4 regions of the Cedecea sp. genome follow, and region 4 is predicted to be linked to each of the others. Evidence: predicted binding sites of a transcription regulator. Region 4 holds the regulator's gene; each other region holds the start of a gene.
What was found. Region 4 encodes CRP, which controls carbon source genes, mostly activating them, when cyclic AMP is high. Its sites were predicted from a motif close to ATGTGANNNNNNTCACAT; they were not measured.

Region 1: the regulator CRP is predicted to act here: its motif matches at 2,425-2,442, upstream of VGM55_RS05525 (YfcZ/YiiS family protein).
Region 2: the regulator CRP is predicted to act here: its motif matches at 1,522-1,539, upstream of bhsA (multiple stress resistance protein BhsA).
Region 3: the regulator CRP is predicted to act here: its motif matches at 5,825-5,842, upstream of VGM55_RS14725 (YjcB family protein).

What each region holds. Positions count from the first base shown of each region.
Region 1 is NZ_DASYBS010000032.1:22,221-29,951, reverse strand. It holds gene fadJ (fatty acid oxidation complex subunit alpha FadJ) at 1-543, opposite strand, end outside; gene fadI (acetyl-CoA C-acyltransferase FadI) at 543-1,853, opposite strand; gene VGM55_RS05525 (YfcZ/YiiS family protein) at 2,031-2,315, opposite strand; gene fadL (long-chain fatty acid transporter FadL) at 2,692-4,020, shown strand; gene VGM55_RS05515 (cation-translocating P-type ATPase) at 4,067-5,968, opposite strand; gene VGM55_RS05510 (protease modulator HflK) at 5,965-7,017, opposite strand; gene VGM55_RS05505 (protease modulator HflC) at 7,014-7,731, opposite strand, start outside.
Region 2 is NZ_DASYBS010000180.1:34,851-42,581, forward strand. It holds gene VGM55_RS26780 (siderophore-interacting protein) at 1-431, shown strand, start outside; gene VGM55_RS26785 (TetR/AcrR family transcriptional regulator) at 729-1,364, opposite strand; gene bhsA (multiple stress resistance protein BhsA) at 1,612-1,869, shown strand; gene VGM55_RS26795 (hypothetical protein) at 2,107-3,003, opposite strand; gene ldtC (L,D-transpeptidase LdtC) at 3,574-4,548, opposite strand; gene mfd (transcription-repair coupling factor) at 4,701-7,731, opposite strand, start outside.
Region 3 is NZ_DASYBS010000093.1:71,399-79,129, reverse strand. It holds gene VGM55_RS14755 (Na+/H+ antiporter) at 1-132, opposite strand, end outside; gene ghxP (guanine/hypoxanthine transporter GhxP) at 282-1,631, opposite strand; gene VGM55_RS14745 (glutathione S-transferase family protein) at 1,976-2,644, opposite strand; gene soxR (redox-sensitive transcriptional activator SoxR) at 3,003-3,458, opposite strand; gene soxS (superoxide response transcriptional regulator SoxS) at 3,539-3,862, shown strand; gene VGM55_RS14730 (EAL domain-containing protein) at 3,853-5,451, opposite strand; gene VGM55_RS14725 (YjcB family protein) at 5,891-6,172, shown strand; gene modA (molybdate ABC transporter substrate-binding protein) at 6,227-6,931, opposite strand; gene VGM55_RS14715 (ABC transporter substrate-binding protein) at 6,931-7,731, opposite strand, start outside.
Region 4 is NZ_DASYBS010000153.1:14,419-22,149, forward strand. It holds gene VGM55_RS24350 (phosphoribulokinase) at 51-920, shown strand; gene VGM55_RS24355 (OsmC family protein) at 958-1,362, opposite strand; gene crp (cAMP-activated global transcriptional regulator CRP) at 1,676-2,308, shown strand; gene VGM55_RS24365 (YccS/YhfK family putative transporter) at 2,370-4,454, shown strand; gene argD (bifunctional acetylornithine/succinyldiaminopimelate transaminase) at 4,457-5,677, opposite strand; gene pabA (aminodeoxychorismate synthase component 2) at 5,766-6,329, opposite strand; gene ppiA (peptidylprolyl isomerase A) at 6,453-7,025, opposite strand; gene tsgA (MFS transporter TsgA) at 7,306-7,731, shown strand, end outside.

The DNA of each region.
Region 1 (7,731 bases), on a different contig from region 4:
CTTCAACGCCTGGCGCGGGCGCAGCTGCTTGCCGGTCAAAATCATGTCCAGCGCGTTGCTGACGCCAATCAGGCGAGGGAGACGCTGCGTACCGCCCGACCCCGGCAGCAGGCCAAGCTGCACCTCCGGCAGCCCAAGCTGGGTTTTAGGTGAATCGGTACAAACTCGGGCATGGCAGGCAAGCGCCATTTCCAGCCCGCCGCCCAGACACGCACCGTGGATAGCGGCCACAACCGGCATCGGCAGCGCGGCGATTTCCGCCATGATCTGCTGCCCCTGCCGCGCCAGCTCCTGCGCTTCCCCGGCCGTTTTACAGCCAGCAATCATGTTGATATCGGCCCCGGCAATAAAGTTGTCAGGTTTGCCGGAGATAAACACCAGCCCCTGCACGCTCGGGTTGTCGCGCAGCTTTTTAATAATGCCGTGTACCTGAGCGCCAAACTCGGCCTTCAGGGTATTCATCTTCTCGCCAGGCACGTCGATGGTGACAACCGCAACGTTATCCAGCCGAATGTGTAAATCGAATGCGCCTTTCTGCTCCATTACTCCACCTCCAGAACCATTGCCGCACCAAGGCCGCCGGCGGCACACGCCGTAACAAGGCCAAAACCGCCGCCACGGCGACGCAGCTCGTGCAGCGTTTGGGTAATCATCCTTGCGCCAGTGGCCGCAAACGGGTGTCCGTAGGCAATCGACCCGCCCAGCACGTTAAATTTAGCGTCATCCACTTCACCGGTGGCGTGAGCCCGGCCCAGCACGTTGCGGGCGAAGTTTTCGCTGGAAAGCATTTTCAAATTGGCTAACGTCTGCGCGGCAAAAGCTTCGTGCATATCAAACAGCGTCAAATCATTCAGGGTGATCCCGGCGCGCTCAAGCGCCAGCGGCGTAGCCCATGCCGGGCCAAGCAGCATATCCTGCCAGACATCAATGGCGGTAAACGCGTAGCTGCGCAGGTAGCCGAGCGGCTTGAGGCCAAGCTCTTTCGCGCGGGATTCCGTCATCAGGATAACGGCCGCCGCGCCGTCCGTCAGCGGCGTACTGTTCGCGGCGGTAACGGTGCCGTGCTTGCGGTCAAAAGCCGGGCGCAGCTTTGCATAATCTGCAAGGCTGGAACCTTTACGCACGTTGTTATCTTCGGCAAACGGCTGACGATAAGGCGGGATAAATGCCGTCATTACCTCATCTGCAAGCTTACCTTCCTGCCAGGCCTGCGCGGCACGTTCGTGGGAACGGTGGGCCAGCGCATCCTGCTGCTCGCGGGTAATACCGTGAGTTTTTGCCATTTGTTCGGCGGTATCGCCCATGCGCAGGCCGGTTGAGTATTCCGCCACCGCAGGGGGAACCGGTAATAAATCGCGAGGACGTAATTTGGAAAACAGTTTCAGGCGCTGCCCGAGCGTGCGCGCTTTATTCACATCCACCAGCGTGCGGCCCAGCTTTTTGCTTACGCCAATAGGCAGCACGGAAGAGGAATCTGCGCCCCCGGCAATACCGGCTCGGATAGTCCCGGCCATCAGGCTTTCGGCCACGTTCGCAACGGCCTGGAAACTGGTGGCGCAGGCACGGCTCACGCTATACGCGTCGGTATGCACGCTCATGCCGGTGCCAAGCACGATTTCACGGGCAATGTTTGGGGCTTCTGGCATCTGTACAACCTGGCCGAAAACCAGCTGTTCGATAGCTTCGGGCGGCACTTCGCTGCGCGCCATCAGCTCGCTCACCACCATATTGCCGAGATCGACGGCGGGAATACCATGGAAAGCCGTGGCCTGGCGGGCAAACGGCGTACGTAAACCACTGACAATGGCAATACGATCGCCCTGGCGGGTAATCAACGGCAGTGCCTGACTCATAACGCTCCCCTGCTAAAAAAAGTGAATACAGACAAAAAGTGGTCTGACCTGATCACAGTCTTAACTAAAAATTCACATCCAGCCAACCGGCGGGCGAGAAAAATGGGAGAAGCGACACGAATTATTACATAACGAAATGAAACACCCCGCGCAAAGCAGGGTGTTGAGGCAGGAGCGTTAACGCAGGCCGAGCTGGAAGATCATGGTTTCAGCCTGGCAGCTGAACACAAAGTCGATATCCAGCTGCACGCCGCCGGCCACTTCGGTGTAGCGCGGCGTTATCTGGCAAGGTTCAGATTCCACTTCACGGGCTTTGGCCGTTAAGGCTGCCAGAACGTCATCAGCCTGGGCTTTATCAGCAAATACGCGGCTGTAGGAGGCAATGCAGTCCGTGTTGTCGATAATGGAACCGACATCAATGCAGCAGCAAACCGGGGTTTCATCGGCGGTATTTTTATTCATCACGCTTTCCTCTGTAATGCGGCTTAAAAGGGAGAAAGATTCAAATAATTGTGGATATTTTACGCCCACGGTTGTTTCTGCTCCAGTTGATAATCCTCACAAAACCGACAAGTGACGGAAATCACACTTAAAAATGATCTAAAACAAATAACATCCCCCAATTGGCAGGAAGTTCCCCCGGATTTTGCCAGCCAGATCCCGTTTTTAAGATCAAACAAGAAAAACTTTAGAAACAAACTTGCAACATCCTTGCTGGTCAGACCTATACTCTCGCCACTGGTCTGATTTCTCTGTACCCGATCAGTCCCTACTATTCGCGCTCCTGTTACGGTATGTAACATTGTTTGCATAAAAATAAATCAATGAGGTTTTGGTCATGAGCCAGAAAAACCTGTTTGCAAAGTCAGCCCTCGCGGTTGCAGTGGCAATAGTCTCTTCCCAGGCGTATGCCGCCGGCTTTCAATTAAACGAGTTCTCTTCCTCTGGCCTTGGCCGAGCGTATTCGGGGGAAGGTGCAGTAGCGGATAACGCGGGTTCAGCAAGCCGCAACCCCGCCACCATCATGATGTTTGACCGCCCCTCTTTCTCCGCGGGTGCTATCTTCGTTGACCCGGATGTTGATATCTCTGGTACGTCAAAAACCGGTAAAAGCACCGATGCGAAAAACATCGCGCCAACCGCATGGGTTCCAAACCTGCACTTTGTTGCGCCGATTAACGATCAGTTTGGCTGGGGTGCCTCTGTCACCTCTAACTACGGCCTGGCCACCGAATATAATGACAGCTATACCGCAGGCTCAATGGGCGGCACGACCGACCTGACGACTCTGAACCTGAACCTGAGCGGCGCCTACCGCCTGAACAGCAACTGGAGCTTCGGTCTGGGCTTTGATGCTGTTTACGCTAAGGCGAAAATTGAACGCTATGCGGGTGACCTGCCGCAGCTGATTGCTGGTAATCCAGCAGCTCCGCTGACTCCGGCTCAACGCCAGGCTATCGGCAGCATTCCTGCTAATACCCAGATTGCTCACCTGAAGGGTGATAAATGGGGCTTCGGCTGGAACGCCGGTATTCTTTACGAAATTGATAAAGACAACCGCTATGGCTTTACCTACCGTTCAGAAGTGAAAGTCGACTTCGACGGCGACTATAAGAGCAGCCTGCCGGCGGCCTATAATCCACTGTTGTCTAACTTTGGTCTGCCTTCGGGCACCAATGGTCAGACTGTCCCGGGCTCTCTGAGCCTGCATCTGCCAGAAATGTGGGAACTGTCCGGTTATAACAAAGTTGCGCCGAAATGGGCCGTTCACTATAGCCTGACCTACACCAGCTGGAGCCAGTTCCAGGAGCTGAAAGCGACCGGCAGCAACGGCCAGACGCTGTTCTATAAAGATGAAGGCTTCAAAGATGCTTACCGCATCGCGCTGGGTACCACCTACTACATGGACGACAACTGGACGTTCCGTACCGGTATCGCCTTTGATGACAGCCCGGTTCCGGCCGACAAGCGTTCTATCTCCATTCCGGATCAGGACCGCCTGTGGCTGAGCGCCGGGACCACTTATGCGTTTAACAAAGACGCTTCTGTGGACGTAGGTGTTTCCTACATGCACGGCCAGAAAGTGACCATCGAAGAAGGTCCATATACCTTCAAATCTGAAGGTAAAGCCTGGCTGTACGGCGCGAACTTCAACTACGCGTTCTAAGTTACCGCCCCAAAAGCAAACCGCCTTCATCATGAAGGCGGTTTTTTTATGCCTGCTCGCTCAGCTTCTCTTCAAACCGCAATAACCTTCCCGCGTTGCCGAGCACCAGCAGCGTGCTGAGATTATGCAGCAGCGCGGCGACGACGGCGCCAGACGCGCCCAGCCAGCCGAAAGCCGCCATCGCGACAATCGCCAGCGTCCAGCCCAGTCCGATAAAGACGTTGACCTGCAAAGTACGGCGGCAGCGGCGGCTTAAGCGCACGCAGGTGCCCAGTCGACGAAGATCGCTGCCAATCAATACAATATCCGCCGACGACATCGCAATATCAGAGCCTCCCGCCCCCATCGCCACGCCGACCACGCCAGCCTTCAAGGCCAGAGAATCATTAATGCCGTCGCCGATAACCATAGGCCGGTAGCCGCCGTCGATTTGCCGCTTCACCTGCTCAAGCTTATCCGCCGGGAGCGCGCCAGCCACCACGTCGACAATACCCACCTGATGCGCAATCCGGTCGGCAACTGACTGGCGATCGCCGGTCAGTAAAAGCTGACGACTCAACCCAAGCTCACGCAGCTCGGCCATTGCCGTTGCGGCCTCACCGCGCAGGCTATCGGCCAGCAGCAGCCAGCCAAGAAAATGCCCCTCCAGCGCCAGCCCGACAATCGGGCCGTCATGCTCCGGAGCCTCCGGTAAGTCAGCAAGCGTTGTGGCCAACAGCTCGCGCCTGCCGAGTACGGCTTCGCCCTGTGGGGTAGAAGCAGAAACGCCTAACCCCTGATGTTCCCGCACGTTATCAAGCGGGAACCAGGCCTCGCGTGACACGATCTCGCTCAGCGCACGGCTGACCGGGTGATTGCTGGTTGCGCCCAGGCTGGCCGCCAGTGTTTTCAACGAGGCAGGATCGGTATCGCCAAAGGGTACCAGAGCCTGCAGGTGCAGCTTACCGTGCGTCAGGGTACCGGTCTTGTCGACCACCACGGCGTTGATCTCCGCCAGCTCCTCAAGAAAAGCCGCGCCGCGAATTAAAATGCCGTGACGGGCGGCCACCGTCAGCCCGGCAATAGATGAAGCAGGCGCTGAGAGCACCAGCGCACACGGGCAGGCGGCCACCAATACCGCCAGCATTGCCTGAGCATCCTGCGTCAGGAACCAGGTACTGGCGGCAATCATCAGCACCAGCAGCAAATAGCGGGCGGCGTGGCGCTCAAGCAGTCGGGTTATCGGCGGGCTTGCCTGTTCGGCGCTTTGCATCAGGGCGATCACGCGCCCCAGCGTCGACGTTTCTCCGGTGCGCGTGACCCGGATGCGCAGCAGGCCATCAAGGTTTATCGCCCCACCAAAAACTTCGGCGCCGGGCTCAACTTCCTGCGGTACCGACTCGCCGGTGATCGGTGCCGTATCCAGACTTGCTTTGCCCTCCAGCACCAGGCCGTCGGCGGGGATATGGTCTCCGGCACGCACCTCAACAACATCGCCGGGTTCGAGATCGTGGTTGTCGATATCCTTTAGTTGACCCTCAGCATCAACGCGTCTGGCGCGGCTGCGCGTAAGCTTGCTCAGCGCTTCGATGGCTTCCTGAGAACCGATCACGCTGCGTTCTTCAAGAATATGCCCGACAATCATGATCAGCGGCAGCAGCGCGGCGGTCAGGAGATCGCCCGTCGCCCACGCGCCCAGTAAAGCCAGCGCAATGAGCTGGTCTGTCAGCCCGTGCAGGCTGGGGTAACGCAGGCTGTGCAGCGCATGCCGCAGCACCGGCACCGCCACAACGAGGGATGCCGCGCCCAGCAGTAAATCACCGACGGCAACCTGCTGAGGAGCTAGCCAGCGCCAGAGCAGGCCGAGAATCAGCGCCCCGCTGGCAACCAGCGCCAGCAGCAGCTGGCGAGTAATATGTTTCTGTTCCTGACGGGTCAACGCCCCGCCGGCCTGGACTGAAGAAGTCATGGTTTAGCCGCCTCTTTTTGCGCCACGCCCTGCAAAATCAGATGATCGTCATCCTGCGGCGACACGGTAATCACCGATCCGGCCCGGGACAAAATCTCGGCTATCCGCTGACGGTAAATTCGCCCCAGTAAATCTGGATCGTCATGGTTGCTGGCAAGATGAGCGATAGTCGCGGTATCCGACTGCGCTTTAGCCACGCTTTCCTGCGCGTTTGCCTGAGCGGTTTGCAGCATCTGGTCAGCCTGCTGCACCGCCTTCTGGCGCGTTAACGACGCATCACTTTGCGCGGTCGCCACCGCTTTCGACGCCTGCTGGCTGGCGGTTAATACCGCGTTGAACGCCGTAACGGTTGCTAACGGCAAGGCGGACTGAACGGTCACCCTCTCAAGCGTAATACCCGCGTCGCTTCCCGCCTGCTGAAGCCGCAGCAGGTTTTGCTCGATGTTACGCTGTACGTCACTGCGCAGCTGTTCGCGCTGCTGGGCAACGTTCATGTCGTTACCAGGCATTTCGGGGCGGGCAACCAGAATAGTATCCAGATCGCGTGACGCGCAGACCGCCACCGCCGCGCGCTCAACCAGCCTGTCGAGCAGCGGCAAAATGTGCTTGCCCTGAAACACATAGGTAGTCGGGGTTCTGACCCGATAGAACACGCTAATATCCAGCTGTACCACGCCTGCATCACCGGTCAGCAGGAAGCCGGAACCTGAAACAGCGTCGTTCCCAGGGCCCCCGTTAATATCCAGACTTTGCGCCTCGGGCGAACGCAGCAGGGCGGTCACCCGGTGCTCAATCACCCGATCCGCCCCCGGCACCATCACCACTTCATTCACCGGCGCGGGCCAGGCAAGCAACAGCCCCGGCTCGGCGACACGTTGCTCTGCGCCAAAACGCAGCACTACCGCCCTGCTTCCCGCCGGGATCTGCCGGACGTTCGAAAGCAGCCAGGCTCCGGCGGCAAACAGCGTCAGCACAAATATGGCGATAAACGCCAGCCGGATCGATTGCGTCCACGGCCCGCCGGGCTCAAGTTTTTGCCGTTCGGTCATGGTTTTTTATCCGCAGCTTTATCCATCTGTGGCCCGTCAACCAGCAGGCTGAACGGTTTGGCATCGGTACGCAGCACCAGCCGGGTTTGCGCATTGACCATGCCGCTGAGGGCATCAATCTGACGCAGCAGGCTGTAAAGCTGTGGCGCGCTGGCATAGGCTTTGCCGTAAATAGAGGCCGTTTGCACCTGAGCCTGAGCCTCAATATCCGCCGCTTTCACCGAAGCCTGCGCCTCGGTAATACGGGCATCGCGATCCGCTGCGGAGCGAATTTCTGCCGCCGCGCGTTTACCTTCCGCCGTACGTTCAATGGCGATGGTTTCACGCTCGGCGCGCATACGGTCAACGGTGGCATTAAGCGTGACGGCAGGCAGCGTCAGGCGCTCGGTGCCCATTTGTACCAGCCGGATGCCGTAGCTTTGCAGCAGCGGCTGGCTGATTTGCTGCTGAAGATGGGACTCAAACTGTGCCAACTGCACCTGCTTACCGTCGGTATTCACCAGTTGAGAAAGCGTGAAGCCGCTGGCGGTGGTTTCCAGCGCAGAGCCTAAATAAGTACGGATCTGCCGCGCCGCTTCATCCGGCTGATTCTGCACCGCCCGCATAAAGCGCTGCACGTGCTCAGGCGTGTTATCGACTTCCCACACCGCATAGGACTGAACGATGATCCGCAGGCCATCGCGTGTGCCTACATCCTGCAGCCCGCTTGATGTC
Region 2 (7,731 bases), on a different contig from region 4:
ATGAAACCGCGCTGCCTGCCGCGCGCGGCATTCTGGAAATGCTCGCGCATCAGGCACATCCTCCGAAGGTGCAGGCTTTCTTTGAAGTCCCGGAAGAGGGCGACTGCGTGGACTTAAGCGCCTATGGCTTCGCTGAGATCAACTGGCTGCCGCGCAAAACCGTCTCCGCGACGCACGGTGAATGCCTGATTCAGGCAGTAAAAATGCAGGCGAGGGTGCCGGAAAGCGGCCATCATGAAGTCGTCCAGGAAGAGGCGGAAGACGAGCTACTATGGGACAAGGCGACTACCGGCAGTAACGAGTTTTACGGCTGGGTGGCGGCGGAGTCGACGGTGGTTAAGCTGCTACGCCGCCATTTGATCGGCGAGCGCGGCGTGGAGCACGAGGCGATTAACTTTATGGCCTACTGGGCGAAAGGGCGCGTTCGCTAATATACTCGTCATACTTCAAGCTGCAGGTGCGTTGCCTGCACCCGTTATTCGGCTCATCCCTGAGCCTCACCCTAAAGGGCCGCTGTGAGCAGCGTTCAAATCTGTTCCAGACCGATTTGTCACCTCAGTCACATAGTTAGCTATGCTCCTGAGGATTCTCGGCTTTGCCGCGTTACTCGGCAAGCCTCGCCCCTCCGGGGCCAGCGTAAACGCTGTTCAAAAAGACCTGAAAGTCTTTTTGTCCTGCAACTCGAATTATTTAGAGTATAGATAAGGCGGCCACAGGCCGCCCCATAATCAGATCTTCTTCAACTGCGGCATCAACATCACCGTCGTTTTCACAATCTGCATTAACTCTTCATAGCTGGCGTTCTCACGGGCGCTGACCGACATCCCCTGAATGATGCAGCACAGGTATTTCGCCAGGCAGCGAATATTGCGCTCTGCCGGGATCTCACCCTTTTGCTGGCGTATTTCAAGGAAGCGCACCAGCGTTTGCTCCTGAACCGCATGTCGGGCTTTTATCGTTGCGGCGATGTCTTCCGACGACGCCGCCAGCACGGATGAAGTACAGATGATAAAGCATCCCGACGGTGTGCTCTTATCGGTAAAGCATTTTGCGACTGCCGAGAGATAGTTCTCCAGCGCAGCCTCCATGGTCTGCTCTTCACAGAACAGGCAGGCTTCGTGCTTTGCCGCAAAACGCGCGATATAGCGATCCAGCACCGCACGGAACAACCCTTCTTTGTTGCTGAACTCCGCATAGAGCGTAGGTGCCTTCGCCCCGGTGGCTTCTACAAGATGCGCCATGGATGTTGCTTCATAGCCATGCTGCCAGAAAAGTGTCATGGCCTTGTCGAGTGCTGCTTCCCTGTCAAACACCTTTGGACGGCCACGGCTTTTTTTACTGCAACTTACTGTCTCGGTTGCCATACCTGCCGTTTAACCTCTGTCTAATTAGTGAACACTCATTATAAAAATAATCGGCGACGGTAGCCAGCGCCATGTTATGAAAAATAATTATTTCTTATCACGATGAAAAATAGCGCTTTTTTTAATTACTTAACGGTCGTTATAAAAATATGTTGACGCGTGATGTAGATCACGTTTATGATTTTGTTATCGATCGTTAACTAATTAAGTTTAACGACCCCAAAATCACCTGCACAGGACACAAAACATGAAAACCTTAACAACTCTGTTCGCTGCCGCCGTTATTAGCTCACTCTCATTTGCAAGCTTTGCGGCTGTTGAAGTTTCCGCTACGCCTGCCGGGCAGCAGAAAGTCGGCACTATCAGCGCCGATGCGGGCAGCAACCTCTCTTCCCTGGAAGAACAGTTGGCCGCGAAGGCCGATGCAATGGGCGCTAAATCGTTCCGTATTACCTCCGTTAACGGTCCGAACACCCTGCACGGTACTGCCGTCATCTATAAATAAGCCAGACGTTAACCCTCAATACGTTTGACCTTATTCGTTATATGCCACTGCAAGCAAAAGGCCCTGTCGCAAGACAGGGCCTTTTTTTGTTGTAAACTAAAACCACGTCCATAGAACGTGGTTATCGACATTTTATGGCGCGGACGGTATTTCCGGTAAGTTTTGATGGTATGTGCTTCCTCTGGATGAAGGAATAATACATTTATTATCCGTAGTGTTTTCAGATAACGAAAAGGGTCAGCTTTTTTTTGCTATATTACAAATACGTTTGTATTCGCTTGCCATGTGTTCAATACAGCGGGGTAATTCTATCTCAACAAATGCCCCAGGATAGTTATAGCTATGCGGGAAGCTTTTCAGTTGAATTAGAAACTGTTCCAGTATGGCATACAAAGGAATATTGTACTCAACTTGGTAGCGTCGGTACTGGCGTTGCCAGATAACTCTACAGTAGTAGTCAAAATAATTACGGCTTTCCCTGAACTCAAGTTCTCTGAACTTTTCGAGCAAAAAGTTGAATACCGGCACCGCTAGGGCTTTTATTCGTTCCGCCTCAATCAGTTTGTCTTTTCCCATCGGCACCGTTGCGTTTGCCAGGCGAGAACGAATACAAGCAACAGGATTCAGTACAAGTACCTTTTCACTGGATATCTCTTCAGCATCAGTAGCTATATAAAAGCGCTCTGTATTGAGTACAAGACCTTCTCCCCTCAAATCTTGCACCTCAAACCCGGTTGGCCGGTCGATAATATCTATTATATTTGTTTCATCAGAACGAGGATCGAGAAATAAGCCTTCTTCATCTTCTTTTACTTTCCCGGTATCTAAATCGATCAAATCTAGCACTGCAATAGATGGAGGATTAAACACCTCCTGCACATGCGGCTTGACGTTAAACAATTCAGCGATAACTTCTACAGTTTCACGATGCGTTACATAGTCCACATCAACAGAGGTAATACTCTCAAGGCCGGGCCTTACTTGGTATGCTTCAAGGTAGTAGCCGTACCAGTAGACTACCGCTTGTCCTCCTACAGTTATGACTGGCGATGGTAGGCGGTGGGCGTTTCTGATCAGACTTTCGTTCAATTTCATCAGTTGAATTGCTGGCGGAATGATATGTTGCCTTGTCATAAGAAAGCTCTCTAAAAATGTACAGATGTAAAAAAGCCCATCTATTAGATGGGCTTAATATAATCTTGTTCTGTAAGACAACAACTTATCAGTTAAAGAACGATGCAACCACAGGGTTTTGGCATTGCTTCATACCGCGTGGAGCGCTTACCATGACAGTGCCTTTTTTACGGCCATTACGGATCGCTTCAACATCTTTCTGGTACAAACGTTGATTGCGTTTCTTTCTTTCCTGTGGAGACATGGTTATCACCCAGTTTGAAGTGGTTAGGAATGGTTGCGTTTTCCTTTGATGGAGTAAGCATACGCGCCTCGTAATCAAACCGCAAATTTTCTTGACAGCCAAAATTAATGATTCGTAAATCAGGTTCACATTCATGGGGCGATGGGGTTAACCAACAATCTTGCTTGTGTTTACCATGTTGTTGTCAGAAACATATACTACCATCGCCGTTGAATTTATCTGCAAGATCTTCATCGGAAATGTCGTCCATATCCTTAATAACACATACACATTGGGCTTCGGTCTTGTCTTTCGACAGGGCCTTTTTTTATGCTTAACACCAAAACTTACATTTCATTTATCGGCTGCTCAGCCGTATGAGCATTGACGTTAATCGGCATCCCGGAACGGTGCTCCATGGCCTGCTCCATCACCTGGGCATCCGTTTTTGGTGCGTCACGGAACTGTTTCATCTGCTCGTTCAGCACAATCGGCAGGACTTTCGGATCGTCATCAATTGCTTTGGACAGCGGCTGGTGAACTTCAACCAGGCGCGAGCCGTCCGGCTCAACGGAGGCTTTGATTGGCGTGTTGATGATACGTACCGAAGTGCCAACCGGCACCGTATTAAACAGCGCTTTGATATCGCCGTCGCGCAGGCGGATACAGCCGGAGCTGACGCGCATGCCAATGCCGAAGTCGGCGTTAGTGCCGTGCAGCAGGTAAACGCCACCGAACGCCGCGAGGCGAATCGCGTGGTGGCCCATTGGGTTATCTGGCCCTGCGGGTACCACGGCCGGAAGTTTTACGCCCTGCGCCAGGTAGCGCGCACGAATATTGGCCGTCGGCGTCCACGTCGGGTTCGCTCGCTTATCAGAAATTTTTGTCACCATCGTCGGCGTCAGGGTATCGCCGCCCAGCTGGCCAATGCCAATCGGGTACACGGTGACGGTATTTTTCCCTGCCGGGAAGTAGTACAGGCGCAGTTCGGCAAGGTTAATGACGATGCCTTCGCGCGGCACGTCCGGCAGCAGCATCTGGCGGGGGATGGTCAATACGCTACCGGCGCGGGGAACGTAAGGATCGACGCCGGGGTTGGCCTGTAATAATGCCAGGAAACCGACGTTATACTTTTTAGCAATGGCCTCCAGCGAGCCGCCGTCATTTTCGACCTGATGGAACAGGTTTTTGCCGATCAGGCGGCTGTTGGCGGCGGGAAGCGGGTAATCGTTAGCGCTGGCGGGAAGCGCTATCACCGCTGCGCCCAGTAAGGCTGCGACGGCAAACCAGCGGCGGAAAGACAAAGTACGCGATGCAAACATAGCTTAAACCCTGCGGTTAAAATGGCTAATTTTATGAGACAGATAAACGCCAATTATCGGTTAGCCGCGTGTCGGGAAGTCCTGGTGGATTGCAAAGAATGTGTAAATGTCACAGAAAGTTGCGCCTTACCGGACGGTAAGGCGCAGAGGTGTCAGGCGGCGGCATTCTCCGCCAGGCTATTCATAAAGTTACGCACCCACTCCATGCGCGCTTTCCTGTCGCCAAGCTCCTGGAAGAACTTCAGCCGGGTAGGGCCGTCAAGGCGATAATGCTGCGGCTGCTTCTGCAGCAGACCAATCAGCCAGACCGGATCCACGTGGTTCTTCTCCGCGAACTCGATAGTACCCCCTTTTTCATTGCCCTCAATCTTACGCACGCCCAGCTTCTGAGCCTGCTGGCGCAGCGCGGCGATATCCAGCAGGTTGCGAGCCGCATCCGGCAGAATGCCAAAGCGGTCGATCAGCTCCACTTTCAGCTCGTCCAGCTCGTGTTCGCCCTTCGCGCTGGCAATACGCTTGTAGAACGACAGGCGGGTATTGACGTCAGGAATAAAGTCGTCCGGCAGCAGGGCAGGCATACGCAGCTCCACTTCGGTCTGGCTGTTGGTGAGATCTTCCAGCGACGGCTCGCGGCCTTCTTTCAGGGCATCGACGGCGTTTTCCAGCAGCTCCATATACAGCGAGAAGCCGATGGTTTCCATCTGACCGCTCTGATCTTCGCCCAGCAGCTCGCCCGCGCCGCGAATTTCCAGGTCGTGGGTGGCTAACGCGAACCCGGCGCCTAAATCTTCCAGCGAGGCAATGGCCTCCAGGCGTTTTTGCGCGTCGGTGGTCATGGCTTTTGGATGCGGCGTCAGCAGCCAGGCATAGGCCTGGTGGTGCGAACGCCCGACGCGCCCACGCAGCTGGTGAAGCTGCGCGAGGCCAAAGTGATCGGCCCGCTCGATGATGATAGTGTTGGCGGTCGGAATGTCGATCCCGGTTTCGATGATGGTGGTACACACCAGCACGTTAAAACGTTGGTGGTGGAAGTCGTTCATCACCCGTTCCAGCTCGCGCTCGCGCATCTGGCCGTGGCCGATGGCAACCCGCGCTTCCGGCACCAGCTCGGCCAGCTTATCGGCGGCTTTCTGAATGTTTTCAACGTCGTTGTAGAGGTAGTAAACCTGGCCGCCGCGCAGCACTTCACGCAGGATAGCCTCGCGGACCACCAGGCTGTCATATTCACGCACGAAGGTTTTCACCGCCAGGCGGCGGGCCGGTGGCGTGGCGATAATCGACAGATCGCGCATGCCGCTCATCGCCATATTCAGGGTGCGCGGAATCGGCGTTGCGGTCAGCGTAAGAATATCCACGTCGGCACGCATCGCTTTAATGCGCTCTTTGTGACGCACGCCGAAGCGGTGCTCTTCGTCGACAATCAGCAGCCCCAGGTCGCGCCATTTCACGTCGGCCTGCAGCAGTTTGTGGGTGCCGATAAGAATGTCGATTTTCCCTTCGCTTGCCTGCTCCAGAATCTGCGTCTGCTCTTTGGCGCTGCGGAAGCGGGAGAGCATTTCAATGCGCACCGGCCAGTTGGCGAAGCGGTCGCGGAAGTTGTCGTAGTGCTGCTGAGCCAGCAGGGTGGTCGGCACCAGGACCGCGACCTGCTTGTTGTTCTCCACCGCCAGGAACGCGGCGCGCATCGCCACTTCGGTTTTGCCGAAGCCAACGTCGCCGCACACCAGCCTGTCCATCGCCAGCGGGCGACACATATCGCTCAGCACGGCGTTGATAGCCTGGGCCTGATCCGGCGTGGTTTCAAACGGGAAGCTGTCGCAGAACAGCTGGTACTGCTCGCGGTCGTGCTTAAAGGCAAAGCCCTCTTTGGCGGCACGCATGGCATAGATATCCAGCAGTTCGGCGGCGACGTCGCGCACTTTCTCCGCCGCTTTCTGGCGAGCGCGGGACCAGGCATCGCTGCCCAGCTTATGCAGCGGCGCGTTGTCGTCGGCGCCACCGGCGTAACGGCTAATCAGGTGCAGGGAGGAGACCGGGACGTAGAGTTTGGCGTCGCCCGCGTAGGTCAGCATCAGGTATTCGGCGGTAATGCCACCGGCTTCCAGCGTGGTCAGCCCGGCATAGCGGCCCACGCCGTGTTCCAGGTGAACCACCGGCTGGCCTGCGTGCAGCTCGGCCAGGTTGCGGATCAGCGTGTCCGGGTTAATCGTGCGGCGGCTGTCCTGACGGCGACGGCTGACGCGTTCGCCCAGCAGGTCGCTTTCGCAAATCAGCGCCCGGTTGCGCAGGGTGTCGATAAAGCCGTGTTCGCTGGCGCCGATCGTCAGATAGCGGCCGTTGCCTTCGGCTTCTTCCAGGCGGTAAATGCGTTTTGGCGCAACTTTAATGCGCCCGAGCAGTTCGCCCAAAGCTTCGCGGCGGCCTTCGCTTTCGACCGAGAAAATCACCGGCCCGGTAAAGGACTCGAGGAACTTCCGCAGGCTGTCCAGCGGGGCTTTTTGCTGTGCCTGAACGGCCAGATCCGGCAGCGCCTGGTAACCCAGGTTCACGTTGGCGGCCTTTTTCGCCAGTGATTCCGTTTTGAGCTGCACGCGCGGCCAGGCTTTCAGCTCGCTAAACAGCGAATCGGTTTTCAGCCACAGATCTTCCGGCGGCAGAAGAGGGCGCATGGGGTCAACGCCACGGTTTTCATAGCGGGCGTTCGCATCCAGCCAGAAGCGTTCGGCGCTGGCTTCCAGATCGCCGGTATTCACCAGCAGCGTGTTGGCCGGGAAATAGCTAAACAGCGTTGGCAGCGGTTCGCTGAAGAACAGCGGCTGCCAGTATTCGATGCCCGCGGGCAGCGTGCCTTTACTGACCTGTTGATAGATGTGCTCGGCGTCACGCTTCACGTCAAACTTGTCGCGCCACTGGCTGCGGAACAGCTCAATCGCATTTTTGTCGGTCGGAAATTCATGGGCCGGCAGCAGGTTGATGGCGTCAACTTCTTCCAGCGTACGCTGGGAGTCCACGTCGAAGACGCGCAGGCTGTCGATTTCATCATCAAAGAAATCGATGCGGTACGGCTGGCTGCTGCCCATCGGATAAAGGTCAAGTAAGGCGCCACGGGTGGCAAACTCGCCGTGCTCCATCACCTGATCGACGCTGCGGTAGCCCGCTTGCTCCAGCTGCGCGCGCAGGTTA
Region 3 (7,731 bases), on a different contig from region 4:
CGGCCAGGCAAGCAGGGCCCCAATGGCGATTTGCATTAACGGCAGCGGGATCTGAAACGGCAACATACGTGTTACCACCCCAGAGAGGGAGACCACGAGGGTCATAATCAAGATGGTGAAGAAAATTTCCATGTTTTCCCTGAACGTGATGTGTGATTTGAAGCGTCGCCTTTGGCGGTTGTTTTAATAATAAAACAACTTTTTTCATCACATTGGAACCGGAAATGCCCGAAGTGGGCAAAAGCGGCGGGTTACAGAGCGCAACCCGCACGAATTGAAAATCAGATAGCCCAACCGCCGGCGTAGAACGCCACCAGCGCAACGGCGATAACCACGGTACCGATGTTCAGCTTACGCCATTCACCGGACACCACGCGGCCGATAACCAGAGAAGCAAAACCGATCATGATGCCGGTAACAATGTTACAGGTCAGCACGATAAATACCGCAGTAATCAGCCCGGCCATCGCATCAACGAAGTCCGCAAAATCGATTTTGGCGACGTTGCTCAGCATCAGCAGGCCAACATACATCAGCGCAGGCGCCGTGGCGTAAGCCGGCACCAGATAGGAAAGCGGAGACAGGAACAGGATAAGCAGGAACAGCACGCCAACGACGATCGCGGTCAGGCCGGTTTTACCGCCCGCTGCAGTACCCGCTGCTGATTCGATGTAAACCGCTGCCGGGGCTGCGCCCACCAGACCGGAGAACACGCTGCTCAGGGAGTCGGTGGTCAGCGCTTTGCCGCCGTCGATGATCTGGCCGTCTTTGTCCAGCAGGTTTGCCTGGCCGGCTACCGCACGGATAGTCCCGGTGGCGTCAAATACCGCGGTCATTACCAGCGCCAGCACGCTTGGCAGCACAATCGGGTTCAGCGCGCCCATGATGTCCAGGCTGCCAATCAGCGAGTTGCCTTTGTCATCGCTCAGCGACGGCATGGCGAAGATACCGGAGAAGTGAACGTTCGGGTCAAAAATCAGGCCAACGATGGACACGCCGATAATCGTCAGCAGAATGCCGCCCGGCACCTTCAGTTTTTCCAGACCGATGATCACCGCCAGGCCAATCAGCGACATGATAACCGGGAAGCTGGCAAAGTGGCCCAGCGCAACCGGCAGCCCGTCCAGCGGGTTTTTAATCACCAGGCCGACGCCGTTTGCGGCAATCAGCAGCAGGAACAGGCCGATACCAATCCCGGTGCCGTGCGCCACGCCCATCGGCAAATTGCGCAGAATCCAGCTACGAATGCCGGTGGCAGAGATAAGGGTAAACAGGACGCCCATCAGGAACACCGCGCCAAGCGCGACCGGCACGCTAATGTGCTGGCCGAGTACCAGGCTAAAGGCGGTGAAGGCGGTCAGCGAGATGGCGCAGCCGATAGCCAGAGGCAGGTTGGCCCACAGGCCCATAACGATGGAGCCCACGCCCGCCACCAGGCAGGTCGCCACGAAGACCGCCGTTGGTGGGAAACCCGCTTTACCGAGCATGCCCGGCACAACGATGACGGAGTAGACCATGGCCAGGAAGGTCGTCAGACCGGCGACAACTTCCTGACGCACGTTACTGCCACGTGCAGAAATTTTGAACCAGGCGTCGAGCGAACCGCCGGCACGCGGAGAAGGTGTAGACATAGTGAAAAATCCCCTGAGATTTTTAGAATGACGTTTGTCCGGGTGGTGGACAACCCGCTGCCAGTTAAACGTTGTCTCCCTGCGCTACGATTGTGACAAAAGGGGTGTCACAAAAAAGCAATCGTTTAACTCCACGCGGACAAATCGGTGTAACAGAATTAAGGCAAACGATTATCCAGCCTTACTGACGGGATTTTCAACTTAACTTTTGCCCTTTTCGCGGAAAATGTGCTCAGCTGATGAATTAATCGCCTCGTAGTGCGCAAACGTTATCGTCAATGCGCAATTTCGCAACAAAATAGCAAACTGCCGACGCGTTTTTCACCCGCTTGCCTGAACGGCGATCACGTGCCGGGGATCTCAAAAGGCCCACCCTGATTTAGCGCTCTCTGCCAGGCCGGGCGCGTCTGAACATTTTTCATCCATGCCTGAGTGTGCGGCATATCGTTCACCTCGCCTCGTGCCAGGAGCGCAGCCACGGGGAAACTCATCTGAATATCTGCCGCACTAAACTGCTGCCCGGCAAACCACGCGTTCTGATTCAGGTGATCTTCAATAAAGCGGGCATGAGTGGCGATTTGCTTGTTGAGCCAGGCTTTCTGCACGCCTTGCCCCAGCGCCTTCCCCAGCGGACGCAGAGGCCAGGGAACCGGCGCTTTGCCGAGGCTGCCAAAAACCAGCTTCATTAATAACAGCGGCATCAAGGACCCCTCCGCGTAATGCAGCCAAAAGCGGTACTGGATCTTGTCGTTAATCGCCACCGGCTTCAGGCGGTTTTCGCTATCGTAGGCTTCCTGAAGATACTCAAGAATCGCACCGGACTCAGCGAGGATATGGCCGTTATCTTCAACAACCGGTGATTTACCTAACGGATGAATTTTTTTTAATGCCTCCGGTGCGAGCATCGAGGGTTCCCGCTGGTAACGTACGATCTGGTAGGGTTGCTCCAGCTCTTCAAGCATCCAAAGGATGCGCTGGGAGCGAGAATTATTGAGATGATGAACCGTTAGCATGCGGTAACCTTTTGTTTAGCCAGTTGGAGTAACTATAGGAAAGCCGCCCGCGCATCACATGTCAAAAAAATGAACAAAAAAAGACCGATTGACCTTGCAAAGTGAAGGGGGCTGCCTACACTTAAATTGTCAGTGCAGACCGGAACCTCCAAAGTCAGTGTGTAAGTGTTATTGAGGGGCGCTGATGTCGGGGGAAACCCTCCTGTCAGAACGGGATAGAGCGAAAGACAAAGACCGGAAAACAACTAAAGCGCCCTTGTGGCGCTTTAGTTTTTCTCAGGCTACTGACGATTATCTTGTGAGAAAGAAACTTCAGCTAGCCGCACCTGTAAACCAGGAAAATCAATTCATTGATTTTTCAATCTTCCAACAACCGCGCACCTGTGCCCAGCTCACCCAGCTTGTCCCCGGGGTTACGCAGCGGGCATTCCGCTCCGGATAAACAGCCGCAGCCAATACAGCCATTCAGTTCGTCACGCAGCGCGGTCAGCGTATCAATGCGGTGATTCAGCTCCTCGCGCCATTGCGACGAAAGCTTCTTCCAGTCGTTTTTGTTGATCGAATGCCCGTCGGGCAGCACGCCAAAGGCATCGCCCACGGTACTGAGCGGAATGCCGATGCGCTGGGCGATTTTGATTATCGCCACCGTTCGTAGCACATCACGTTGATAACGCCGCTGATTACCTGAGTTTCTCGTACTATTAATTAGCCCTTTGCTTTCATAAAAGTGAAGCGCGGAGACGGCCACGCCGCTACGCTTCGCCACTTCACCTGGCGTCAGCAGCGTTTTTATTCGGGGCAATTTCTTTTCCATAATGCTCTTTACCTCAAGTTAACTTGAGGAATTATACTCCGGGTCAACGAAACTAGCTAACCCGGAAATGAGGACGACTCATGGCTCACCAGGACATCATTTATACGTTGACTGAATGGATTGATGAACATATTGACCAGCCACTGAACATCGACGTGGTGGCGAAAAAATCAGGTTATTCAAAGTGGTACCTGCAACGCATGTTCCGTACCGTGATGCACCAAACGCTAGGCGACTATATTCGCCAGCGCCGTCTACTGATGGCCGCCACGGCACTGCGCACAACCCAGCGCCCAATTTTTGACATCGCGATGGACTACGGTTACGTCTCGCAGCAAACCTTCTCCCGCGTATTCCGTCGTGAGTTTGATCGCACACCGACGGATTATCGCCATCAGGCCTGAGCAGGGGCTACCGAAGCAAGCTTGATGCCGCCTGGCGTGTACAGCCAGGCGATAAATTCCTGCGGAGGGAGGGCTTTTGCAAAATACCAGCCCTGACAGTACTCCACGCCGTGCTCCACCAGCCAGGCAACCTGCACCTCGGTTTCTACCCCCTCGGCGATGGTCGTCAAATTTAGGCTGTGGGCAATATCAATAATGTGCTCAACCAGTAAATGACTGGCGCGTTCGCTGACGACGGAATCAATGAAGCTTTTGTCGATTTTTAGAATATCGACGTTAAGATACTGCAGGTTATGCAGATTAGAATAACCAGTGCCGAAGTCATCTATTGCAACCTTAAAGCCCGCGTTGCGGAATTCCTGAATAACCGGTCTGGTTTTTTCAACATCTATAAACCCGCGCTCGGTGACCTCGATTTTTATCTGCCCAGGCCGAATATTATAGGTTTTAATTCGCTCGGAAAGTACGGTTATTAAGCGCGAGGAGTGAAAGTCGGATGCCGAAAGATTAATTGAAATATAAAGTCCCGGATGGTCGGCAAGAAACTCGCCAAAATCTTTAAATACGGCATCAACAACATAGTCCGATATTTTATGAATCAGGCCTTCGGATTCTGCCAGCGGAATAAACGTTCCTGGGCTGATGGTTTGACCGTTAAAATTAACCCACCGCAGTAGTGCTTCTGCCCCCACGCAATAGCCGTTTTGAATATCAATAATGGGCTGATAGTGCAATTGTAGCTGCTTTCTGGCCAGAGCCCTTAATAGCATGCGGCGCGGTGAATTTAACTGCTGACGGGTACGAGACCACATCATTAAAATCAACAGGCTGCAAATAACACCTAGCGGAAGCGTCAGCGTAAGCTGGTGATACCACTGGCGGTTAAACAGAGTTTCGGACGTTGAGACAATCACCGCAATCGGTCTTTTAGCCGACTGGTCGATAGTGTAAAAGCGGTCATCCTGAGTAAACGTTTTTTCTTTGCGCAGAATAAAACGATGCAACAGATCGCTGTCAGCCCCCGGACTCAAAGAGAAAAAGCTGCGGGTCACCGTGTCGTACACCCCGTAAATCAGCGAGTCATCTTCGGACAAGACTTCTGACCAGCTAAGCGGGTTAATCACAGCCATATAATTCCCGCGCTGCATATAGGTCATTTTATGCCCGGCATAAAACGGCGTATCCAGATAATAATAAATGGCGACGTCAGGTTTGCGGGTATAAGAAGGCAGCGGAGCAGGCAGCGATTTTAAAGGCTTATAGCTGGTAGAGCACAGCATCTTATCGCCTCGGATGTAAATTAAATCTTCGACAAATAGTTTACCACGCACGATATCCAGCATATTTGCCATATGTTTAGGGCTGCATATTTCCCCTGAAAAACGTTCTGCCTCGCTGCGGGCCTCATTAACATGGGTGATAACAATTTCCGTTTTTTCCATCACCAATTTGCCGAAAGAGTGCAGATGCTGTTGGGTGTCGCTGGTTGCGCGCACGTGGGCAAAATAGATCGCCAGCATTATCGGCAGGCAAACCATCAGGACAAAACCTGAGGTACGCAACACCTTTAGATAAACTCGTCTCACCATGATGCTCACATGACCCTGCTTTTATGCGCCTGTTTTATGCCTTACCGGAACAACCTGATGACCGTCGATTACGTTGCATCATAAATCTGGCTTTAGCAATAGCCTTCAGCCGTTAACTCTGCGGAAATTAATTTGCGCAACAATGAGATAAGATTAATAGGGAAGCCGTTTAGCTTAAGATTTCACCTGCCGCACTAATATGAGTTTTTCTGGGGCTAAAGCAGCAGGGAATGATTATTTAAACGAAATTGTGGTAAACCTCAGATAAACAAAACGTTCACACCTCTTCCACCCCATTCTGCATAAAAATGCCGCTCGCCGACGCAGCAAAGCGGGCAAAAAACCACCACGAAGCTGGCGATTTAACGCACAAAGGTGATAAACTTCACATTACCAGTGCAACAGAAAAATAAATTGCAGCTTTTGAGGAACAAGGTTCATGGCAACAATCACTACCGGCGTTATTTTGATGCGCTGGCCGCTGCTCAGCGCGATTTTGATGTTTTTGGCAAGCAGTTTAAATATTCAGTTTCGCCGATCGGACTACCGCGCATTAGCCATTGTGAGTAGCGGCCTGGGGATTGCTGCCTCTTGCTGGTTTGCCATGGGGCTGCTTGGTCTGACGCTCGGGGACTTCCCTGTTATTTGGGCTTCGTTTAAAACGGGGCTGGTTGATATCATCGCCCGAATGCCACCGGAATGGCCAACCATGATGCCTTAACAGTCTGTCAGGAAGAAAAACCGCCCTCGTTGGCGGTTTTTTTATTTTCAGGCTTCACACAACAAAGCCATATTCCAGCAATATTTGCCGTGCGGTATTCGAAGTCAGAAAAGCCCGCAACGGCTCCGCTCGTGCATCGCACAACGCCAGTCCATAATCTGCCTGGATATTGTAAAGCGACGGGATCTCAAACACCCGCAGTTCCCGGTAAGACTTTAGCGCTTCCGCGTAGCTTCGATAGCCAATAACAAGGTCGGCCTGCCCGCTACCAATCAACCATTCAGCAGCAAGCTTACCGGCAGGCACCGTCTGCGTCTCCGGCCCACCCACTAAAGACCTGGCTCGCGACTGCAATTCGACGCCAGTTTCAGCCTCTACTTTCGCAAAAAACTGCCAGGTGTAATCTCCTGAGGGATCGCTCCCCGGCGTAGATGTGCCAATACGCAGCGCCGGATTAGCCAACAACGTTAACCAGGTGCTGTGCTCATCAACGCAGTATGCCGCCGCCGTCAGGCAAAGCGCATTTCCGGCAAACCTCTGAACCGCCAGCGCTTTGCCCTGTGCCAACAGCGTCTGAGGGTGCGCCATGTTCGCCGAAGCAAACAGAGCGCAGTTTTCACCGGCTTCGATACGCGCTCGCAGCATGCCCGCAGGCGCAAACTGCGTCGCCGTTAAGATACCGGTTTGCCGCCCGAACTCCGCCATAAGCGGCGGCCAGACTCGCCTCAAACTGCCCGCTGCCAGCACCTGCAAAGGCATTACTCCACACCTTCATAATGCGTACGGTAAAAACGCTGATACCAGCTGTCGGCCACTTTCTTCATATCAATATCTTTGAATTTGGCCGGATAGAGTTTTTTCGCCATCCACAGTTCACCGATGGCCATCGCTTCCGGCATCGGGTAGCCCCAGGCTTTGGCGTATTCCGGCATCAGCCAGACCTGATGGTTTTTCACCGCATCGATCGTTTGCCACTCGGGTTTGCTGACTACCTCATCGACCACTTTCGGATAACGATCCTGTACAAAGATCGCCTGCGGATCCCAGGCGATCACCTGCTCCATCGACACCTGCTTAAAGCCTTTCACGGTTGATGCCGCCACGTTTAGAGCGCCCGCGTGAGCCATCATCAGGCCGGTATATTTCCCGGAACCGTAGGTCGTCAGATCGGGGTTAGCCATATAGGCTCGTACCCGCTGGCTCTCCGGAATGTCTTTCAGGCGGTCGCTGACCAGCCTGCGCTCGGCAAAGGTGGCGTCGATAAGCGCCTTCGCCTGCTTCTCCTTATTAACCACTTCGCCAATCAGCTCGATGCCCTCTTTCAGGCCGAGATTGTAGGCCTGCTCTTCATCATTCATAGAAGGGTTCAGCTTGTCCTGCTCGCCCGTCGCATCGTGGCGCAGCGAAATTGCGATAACCGGGATGCCAAGCTTGCTGATGCTGTCGATCATCTCTTTTGGCGCATAGTTGGTCACAAACACCGCCTGAGGGTGCAGCGCCACCAGCTTTTCGGTGTTCACACTGGTTAAATCACCCAGCTGGGCTTTGTGCTCAAGCTC
Region 4 (7,731 bases):
AACAACCAGAAACCAGACCTTTTTCCGATCCCTCATGGAGTTGTCACCTTATGTCAGCCAAACACCCGGTTATTGCGGTAACAGGTTCCAGCGGCGCCGGAACCACCACCACCAGCCTTGCCTTCCGCAAGATTTTCCAGCAGCTCAATCTGCGTGCCGCCGAGGTTGAAGGCGACAGCTTCCACCGCTATACCCGCCCGGAAATGGATATGGCCATCCGCAAGGCGCGTGATGCGGGCCGCCACATCAGCTATTTTGGGCCAGAAGCCAACGACTTCGGTTTACTGGAACAAACCTTTATCGAATACGGCCAGAGCGGCAAAGGTCAATCACGTAAATATCTGCATACCTACGATGAAGCCGTGCCGTGGAACCAGGTGCCGGGTACCTTTACGCCGTGGCAGCCGCTGCCGGAACCAACCGACGTGCTGTTTTATGAAGGCCTGCACGGCGGCGTTGTCACCCCGCAACATAACGTAGCAGACTGCGTGGATTTGCTGGTTGGCGTGGTGCCTATTGTTAACCTGGAATGGATTCAGAAGCTGGTTCGCGACACCGGCGAGCGCGGCCATTCGCGGGAAGCGGTGATGGACTCCGTCGTGCGTTCGATGGACGATTACATCAACTTCATTACGCCGCAGTTCTCACGCACCCATATTAACTTCCAGCGCGTCCCGACGGTGGATACCTCTAACCCGTTTGCCGCACGTGCCATTCCGTCGCTGGACGAAAGCTTCGTGGTTATCCATTTCCGCGGGCTGGACGATATCGACTTCCCTTATCTGCTGGCGATGCTGCAAGGATCGTTTATCTCCCACATCAACACTCTGGTGGTGCCTGGCGGGAAAATGGGGCTGGCGATGGAGCTGATTATGGGGCCGCTGGTGCAGCGACTGGCGGAAGGCAGGAAGATTGCCTGATTCGGCAGAGGCGGCGTGAATGCCGCCTTTTTGATCTTTATGCTTCGATCACTTCATAGCTGTGGGTAATGTTTGCCGCTTTCCCAAGCATCAGCGCTACCGAACAATACTTTTCAGCAGAAAGATCGACCGCGCGCGATACGGCGCTATCCTTCAGCTCTTTTCCGGTAACCACAAAGTGCAGATTAATATGGGTGAACAGGCGCGGCGCTTCTTCACGGCGCTCAGAGGTCAGCTTGACTTCACAATCCATCACGTCGTGGCGACCTTTTTGCAAAATCGACACCACGTCAATGGCGCTACAGCCGCCCGCCGCCATCAGCAGCATTTCCATTGGGCTTGGCGCTTTATCACCAGAATTACCGTCCATCAAGATCTGGTGGCCAGAAGCGGACTCCCCGAGGAAGGTCATGCCTTCCACCCATTTAACACGTGCCTGCATTTTGCCTACTCCTGTTGAGAAAATATTCTTTCAGATTACGCGTCTACGTCAAAACTGGCAACGTAAGGCGATCCAAGTCATGCTGAAACGAGACAAGACAAGACACTTACCAAAAGCTATGCTAAAACAATTCGGATGCTGCTGCGATACAGAGACGTTTATGCCGCAAGCAGAGGAAACGACTAATTACAGGCCGCAGGATTGACCTGCCCGCCAGTTCCCAGGGTATGGGAAAATTTCACGATTGCAACGCCAGACAAGAGGTTCCGAGTCTTGTCTTTGGTAGCCAGTTTATAACAGAGGATAACCGCGCATGGTGCTTGGCAAACCGCAAACAGACCCGACTCTCGAATGGTTCTTGTCTCATTGCCACATTCATAAGTATCCGTCGAAGAGCACGCTGATTCACCAGGGTGAAAAGGCGGAGACGCTGTATTACATCGTCAAAGGCTCCGTAGCTGTTCTGATTAAAGATGAAGAAGGCAAGGAGATGATCCTTTCTTATCTGAATCAGGGTGATTTCATTGGTGAATTAGGCTTGTTCGAAGAAGGTCAGGAGCGTAGCGCCTGGGTTCGTGCCAAGACAGCCTGTGAAGTAGCTGAAATTTCCTATAAAAAATTCCGTCAGCTGATTCAGGTCAACCCGGACATCCTGATGCGTCTGTCTTCCCAGATGGCACGCCGCCTGCAGGTTACCTCCGAGAAAGTCGGCAACCTCGCCTTCCTGGACGTGACCGGCCGCATCGCACAGACGCTGCTGAACCTGGCTAAACAGCCGGACGCCATGACCCACCCGGACGGGATGCAGATTAAAATCACCCGCCAGGAAATCGGTCAGATCGTGGGCTGCTCCCGCGAAACCGTTGGCCGTATTCTGAAAATGCTGGAAGACCAGAATCTCATTTCCGCACACGGTAAAACGATTGTCGTTTACGGCACGCGTTAATTAGCCCCATAAAGGCGTGTCGCTTCGGTAACACGCCTTTTTTGTCTCTACAATTCAGGCTATGTGGAAGAGATTAATTTATCACCCGGAAGTTAACTACGCGCTGCGGCAAACGCTGGTGCTGTGTCTACCCGTGGCTATCGGCCTGGTCCTCGACAGCCTGCAAAATGGCCTGCTTTTCTCGTTAGTGCCTGCCTGCTGCAACATTGCCGGGCTGGACACGCCGCATAAACGCTTCTTCAAACGTTTGATCATTGGCGGCGGCCTGTTCGCCGTCAGCAGCCTAATCATGCAGCTTCTGCTGCTTTATACCCACGTCCCGCTGCCTGCGATATTAATCGTTATGGCCCTGCTGCTCGGCGTCACGGCGGAAATAAGCTCACTGCATGCTCGCCTGCTGCCCGCGTCGCTGATTGCCGCAATCTTCACGCTCAGCATGGCTGGTAACATGCCTATCTGGAAACCGATGGTGCTCTATATCTCCGGCACCATCTGGTACGGCGCGTTCAACTGGTTCTGGTTCAGACTATGGCGTGAACAGCCGCTCAGAGAGTCGCTAAGCCTGCTGTACCGTCAGCTTGCGGACTACTGTGAGGCAAAATACAGCCTGCTGACCCAGCACACCGATCCGGAAAAAGCGCTGCCTCCCTTACTTGCCCGCCAGCAAAAAGCCGTCGACCTGATAACCATCTGCTACCAGCAGCTGCATATGCTGTCGGCTAACCAGCAAAACGGCTACAAGCGCCTGCTGCGCGCTTTCCAGGTCGCACTGGATTTGCAGGAACACATTTCGGTGAGCCTGCATCAGCCAGAAGAGGTTCAGAAGCTGGTCGAGCAAAGTCATGCGGAAGCCGTGATCCGCTGGAATGCCCAAACCATCGCCGCGCGCCTGCGGGTGCTGGCAGACGATATTCTCTATCACCGCTACCCGACGCGCTTTACCATGGACAAACAGATCGACGCCCTGGAAAAGATCGCCCGTCAGAACCCGGATAATCCGGTTGGTCAATTTTGTCACTACCATTTCAGCCGCATAGCCCGGGTGCTGAAAACCCAGCGTCCGCTGTACGTGAGGGATTTAATGGAAGACAGGGAACGCCGACTGCCTTTCTTCCCGGCGCTGAAAAACTACCTTTCTTTCAAATCATCGGCGCTGCGCAGCTCCGCACGCCTGGGCGTAATGCTGACGATTGCCAGCCTGCTTGGGTCTTTCTTACATCTGCCTAAACCGTACTGGATCCTGATGACGGTGATGTTCGTGACTCAAAACGGCTATGGCGCAACGCGGGTACGTATTGTGCACAGGGCGGCAGGCACCATGGCTGGGCTGTGTATCGCCGGTATTACCCTGCACTTCCACGTTCCGGACAGCTACACCCTACTGGCGATGCTGATGATTACCCTGGTGAGCTATCTGTTCATTCGCAAAAGCTACGGCTGGGCCACCATCGGCTTTACCGTTACGGCGGTATATACCCTGCAGCTCATTACCCTAAGCGCCGAAAGCTACATCATTCCGCGGCTTATCGACACGCTGCTCGGCTGCCTGATAGCCTTTGGCGGCATGATCTGGCTTTGGCCACAGTGGCAAACTGGCCTACTGCGTCAGAACGCCCACGACGCGCTCGAGGCCGATCAGGACGCCATTCGCCTGATACTGAGCAACGATCCGGAACCCACGCCGCTGGCCTGGCAACGCATGCGGGTCAACCAGGCACATAATGCGCTGTTTAACTCGCTCAACCAAGCGATGCAAGAGCCTGGGTTTAACTCTCATTATCTGGCAGACATGAAGCTCTGGGTGACCCACAGCCAGTTCATCGTCGAGCACATCAACGCCATGACCACTCTGGCACGTGAGCACAACATGCTCACGCCGGACCTGGCACAAAAGTATCTGCAGTCTTGTGAAATTGGCTTACAGCGCTGCCAGCAAAGGCTGGAGTACGACGGGCCTGGCGGGTCGAACGACGCCAATATTCTGGATTCAGACACGCTGCCCACGGGGCCGTTAAGCACCATGGAGCAGCATTTACAGCGGATTATTGGCCACCTGAACACCATGCATACCATCTCCTCGGTAGCCTGGCGCCAGCGGCCTCATCATGGGATCTGGCTGAGCCGCCGCCTGCGGCGCTCGGGTTAGTTTTAACCCGCCACCACGTGGGCAACCGCTTTGGCGAAGCGCTGCATTCCTTCCACGATATCCGCGTCATCAACGATAAGCGAAGGCGCGAAACGCATAACGTCCGGCCCGGCGTTCAACACCATCACGCCTTCTGCCGCGCCCGCATAGAGAAACTCGCGCGCGCGCCCTTTGTATTTCTCGTTAAGTTCTGCGCCAATCAACAGCCCCATGCCGCGAATGTCGCTAAACAGATCAAACTGCGCGTTGATCTTCTGCAGTTGTTCAACGAAAAGCTGACGTTTGGCCGCCACGCCTTTGAGAACTTCTGGCGTATTGATGATATCGAAAGCCGCCCCGGCCACTGCGCACGCCAGCGGATTACCGCCGTAGGTTGAACCGTGGCTGCCCACGTGAAATGCGGAAGCAATCTCATGGGTGGTCAGCATCGCGCTCACCGGGAAACCACCGCCGAGGGCTTTGGCGCTGGTCAGAATATCCGGGGTGACGCCGTAGTTAATGTAAGCAAACAGCTCACCCGTGCGCCCCATTCCAGACTGCACTTCATCAAACACCAGCAGCGCCTGGTGCTCATCACACAAATCACGCAGCCCCTGGAGGAACTCCGGCGTAGCCGCCGTGACGCCGCCTTCCCCCTGAATGGGCTCCACCACTACCGCACAGGTATGATCATCCATTACGGCTTTTACCGCCGCAAGGTCGTTGTAGGGAACGTGGATAATGTCGGCCGGTTTCGGACCAAAGCCGTCGGAGTATTTAGCCTGCCCGCCAACGGAGACGGTAAACAGCGAGCGGCCGTGAAACGCATTGTAGAAGGCAATGATTTTACTTTTGTACGGGCTGTGGCGAGTCGAAGCATAGTAGCGGGCCAGCTTAAAGGCCGTTTCATTCGCCTCTGTGCCGGAGTTCATAAAGACGACGCGCTCGGCAAAGGTGGCGTCAATCAGCTTACGGGCAAGCTTCAGGGCAGGCTCATTGGTAAAAACGTTGCTGGTGTGCCATAGGGTTTCACCCTGGGTCTTCAGCGCCTCCACAAGCGTTGGGTGGCAATGCCCCAGCGCGGTCACGGCGATCCCTCCCGCAAAGTCCACGTACTCTTTCCCGTCGGAGTCCCACACGCGGCTGCCCTTCCCTTTAACAGGAATAAACTCTGCTGGTGCATAAATCGGCAAAATCACTTCATCGAAGGTCGCCCGCGTCACCGCTGATTGTTCAGTTGCCATCTATCCCTCACCCGTTTCATGCGTTAAATGTGAATGAAAATATAATCACGAAATATGCATAAAAAACCAAAATCAGGCAAGCGACAATTTAGCCAGCAAGGAAATTCGCCAGTAAAGCATGCCCCTGTTCACTGAGAATACTTTCCGGGTGAAACTGTACGCCTTCGATGTTCAGAGTGCGATGGCGGATGCCCATAATTTCCTGCTTATCCGTCCAGGCCGTGACGTCAAAGCTGTCGGGCAAGGTTTCAGGATCGATGAGCAGCGAGTGGTAGCGAGTCACGGTAAGCGGATTATTCAACCCACGAAATACGCCGCTGCCGTTATGACTGATAGCGGAAGTTTTTCCGTGCATCACTTGTTCAGCACGTACGATAGTTGCGCCAAAAGCCTGCGCAATAGCCTGATGCCCGAGGCAAACGCCCAGAATAGGTAACTTACCGGCGAAGTGATTAATGGCAGCAAGTGAGATACCGGCCTCATTTGGGGTGCAAGGGCCAGGGGAGATCACCAGTTTTTTCGGCGCCAGACGCTCAATATCGCCCAGCCCAATTTCGTCGTTACGCTTAACCAGCACCTCCTCGCCCAGCTCGCAAAAATACTGGTAGAGGTTCCAGGTAAAGGAATCATAGTTGTCGATAAGCAGTAACATGGCGGCTCCAGGGCAAAAAAGAACGCGCTATTCTAGTCGCTTTCTCTGGCCTGACTCATCACTTATTGAAATTCTCTGTTTCTGGAAGGAGCAGCGCGGGCGACAAGGCCCGCGCCGAAAAGCTTAAGGCAGCACTTTCGCGGAAAGGATCACGATAGGTTTTGACGGCACATTCTGGTACGGACCCACATTGTGACTCGGAGCCTGGGAAATCTTATCGGCAACGTCCAGACCTTTCACCACTTTGCCAAACACCGCGTAACCAAAGTCACGCTGGCCATGGTCAAGGAAAGCGTTATCCGCAACGTTAATAAAGAACTGGCTGGTTGCGCTGTCTTTATCGGCGGTACGCGCCATAGAAACGGTACCGCGTGTGTTGCGCAGGCCGTTGTCCGCTTCGTTCTTAATCGGCGGGTTAGGTTGCTTCTGGTTCATATCTTCGGTGAAGCCGCCGCCCTGAATCATAAAACCGGGGATCACGCGGTGGAAGGTCGTGTTGTTATAAAAACCGCTGTTGACGTAATCCACAAAGTTTTTCACTGATACCGGTGCTTTTTGGCTATTTAACTCAAGCTCAATATTGCCAGCCGAGGTGGTCAACAGGACGTGCGGGTCGCCTTTTGCAGCCAGCGCAGCAGGGGAAAGCGCGGAGAGAGCAAGTACAGCTGCAACAGCCGCCAGTGTCGATTTGAGCATGAACAATTCCTTACGAAGGCAGTGAGTGAAGCAAGTTGCTTGATTGTAAAGAGGCACCGCAGTCGACGCCAGCCATTTACGGTTATTTACTTTTACGCAAATCAATAAGTTGCAATGCTAACACGCTGAAACAGATTGAAATATGTGACACACTTCATGAATTGATCAGTTTATTTCAGCAATAAATTCATAATTCATTTAAATAGATCACGCAAATGACTAAAATCTGCCCGTCCGCCGCGCTGTCAATGCGCTTTACACTTCCTTGCACAGGCTCGTTATGACTAACAGCAACCGAACCAAGCTTTTATGGATTAGCTTCTTCTCCTACGCCCTGACCGGTGCGTTGGTGATCGTCACCGGGATGGTGATGGGGAACATCGCAGAGTATTTCAATCTGCCGGTGTCCAGCATGAGTAATACTTTTACCTTCCTTAACGCCGGTATCCTGATCTCTATCTTCCTGAATGCCTGGCTGATGGAAATTGTTCCGCTGAAAACCCAGCTGCGCTTTGGCTTCCTGCTGATGGTGCTGGCCGTGGCCGGCCTGATCTTCGGTCATAACCTGGCTATCTTCTCCGCTTCCATGTTCGTGCTGGGTCTGGTAAGCGGGATAACCATGTCGATTGGTACCTTCCTGATCACCCATATGTATGAAGGGCGTCAGCGCGGTTCCCGCCTGCTGTTTACCGACTCCTTCTTCAGC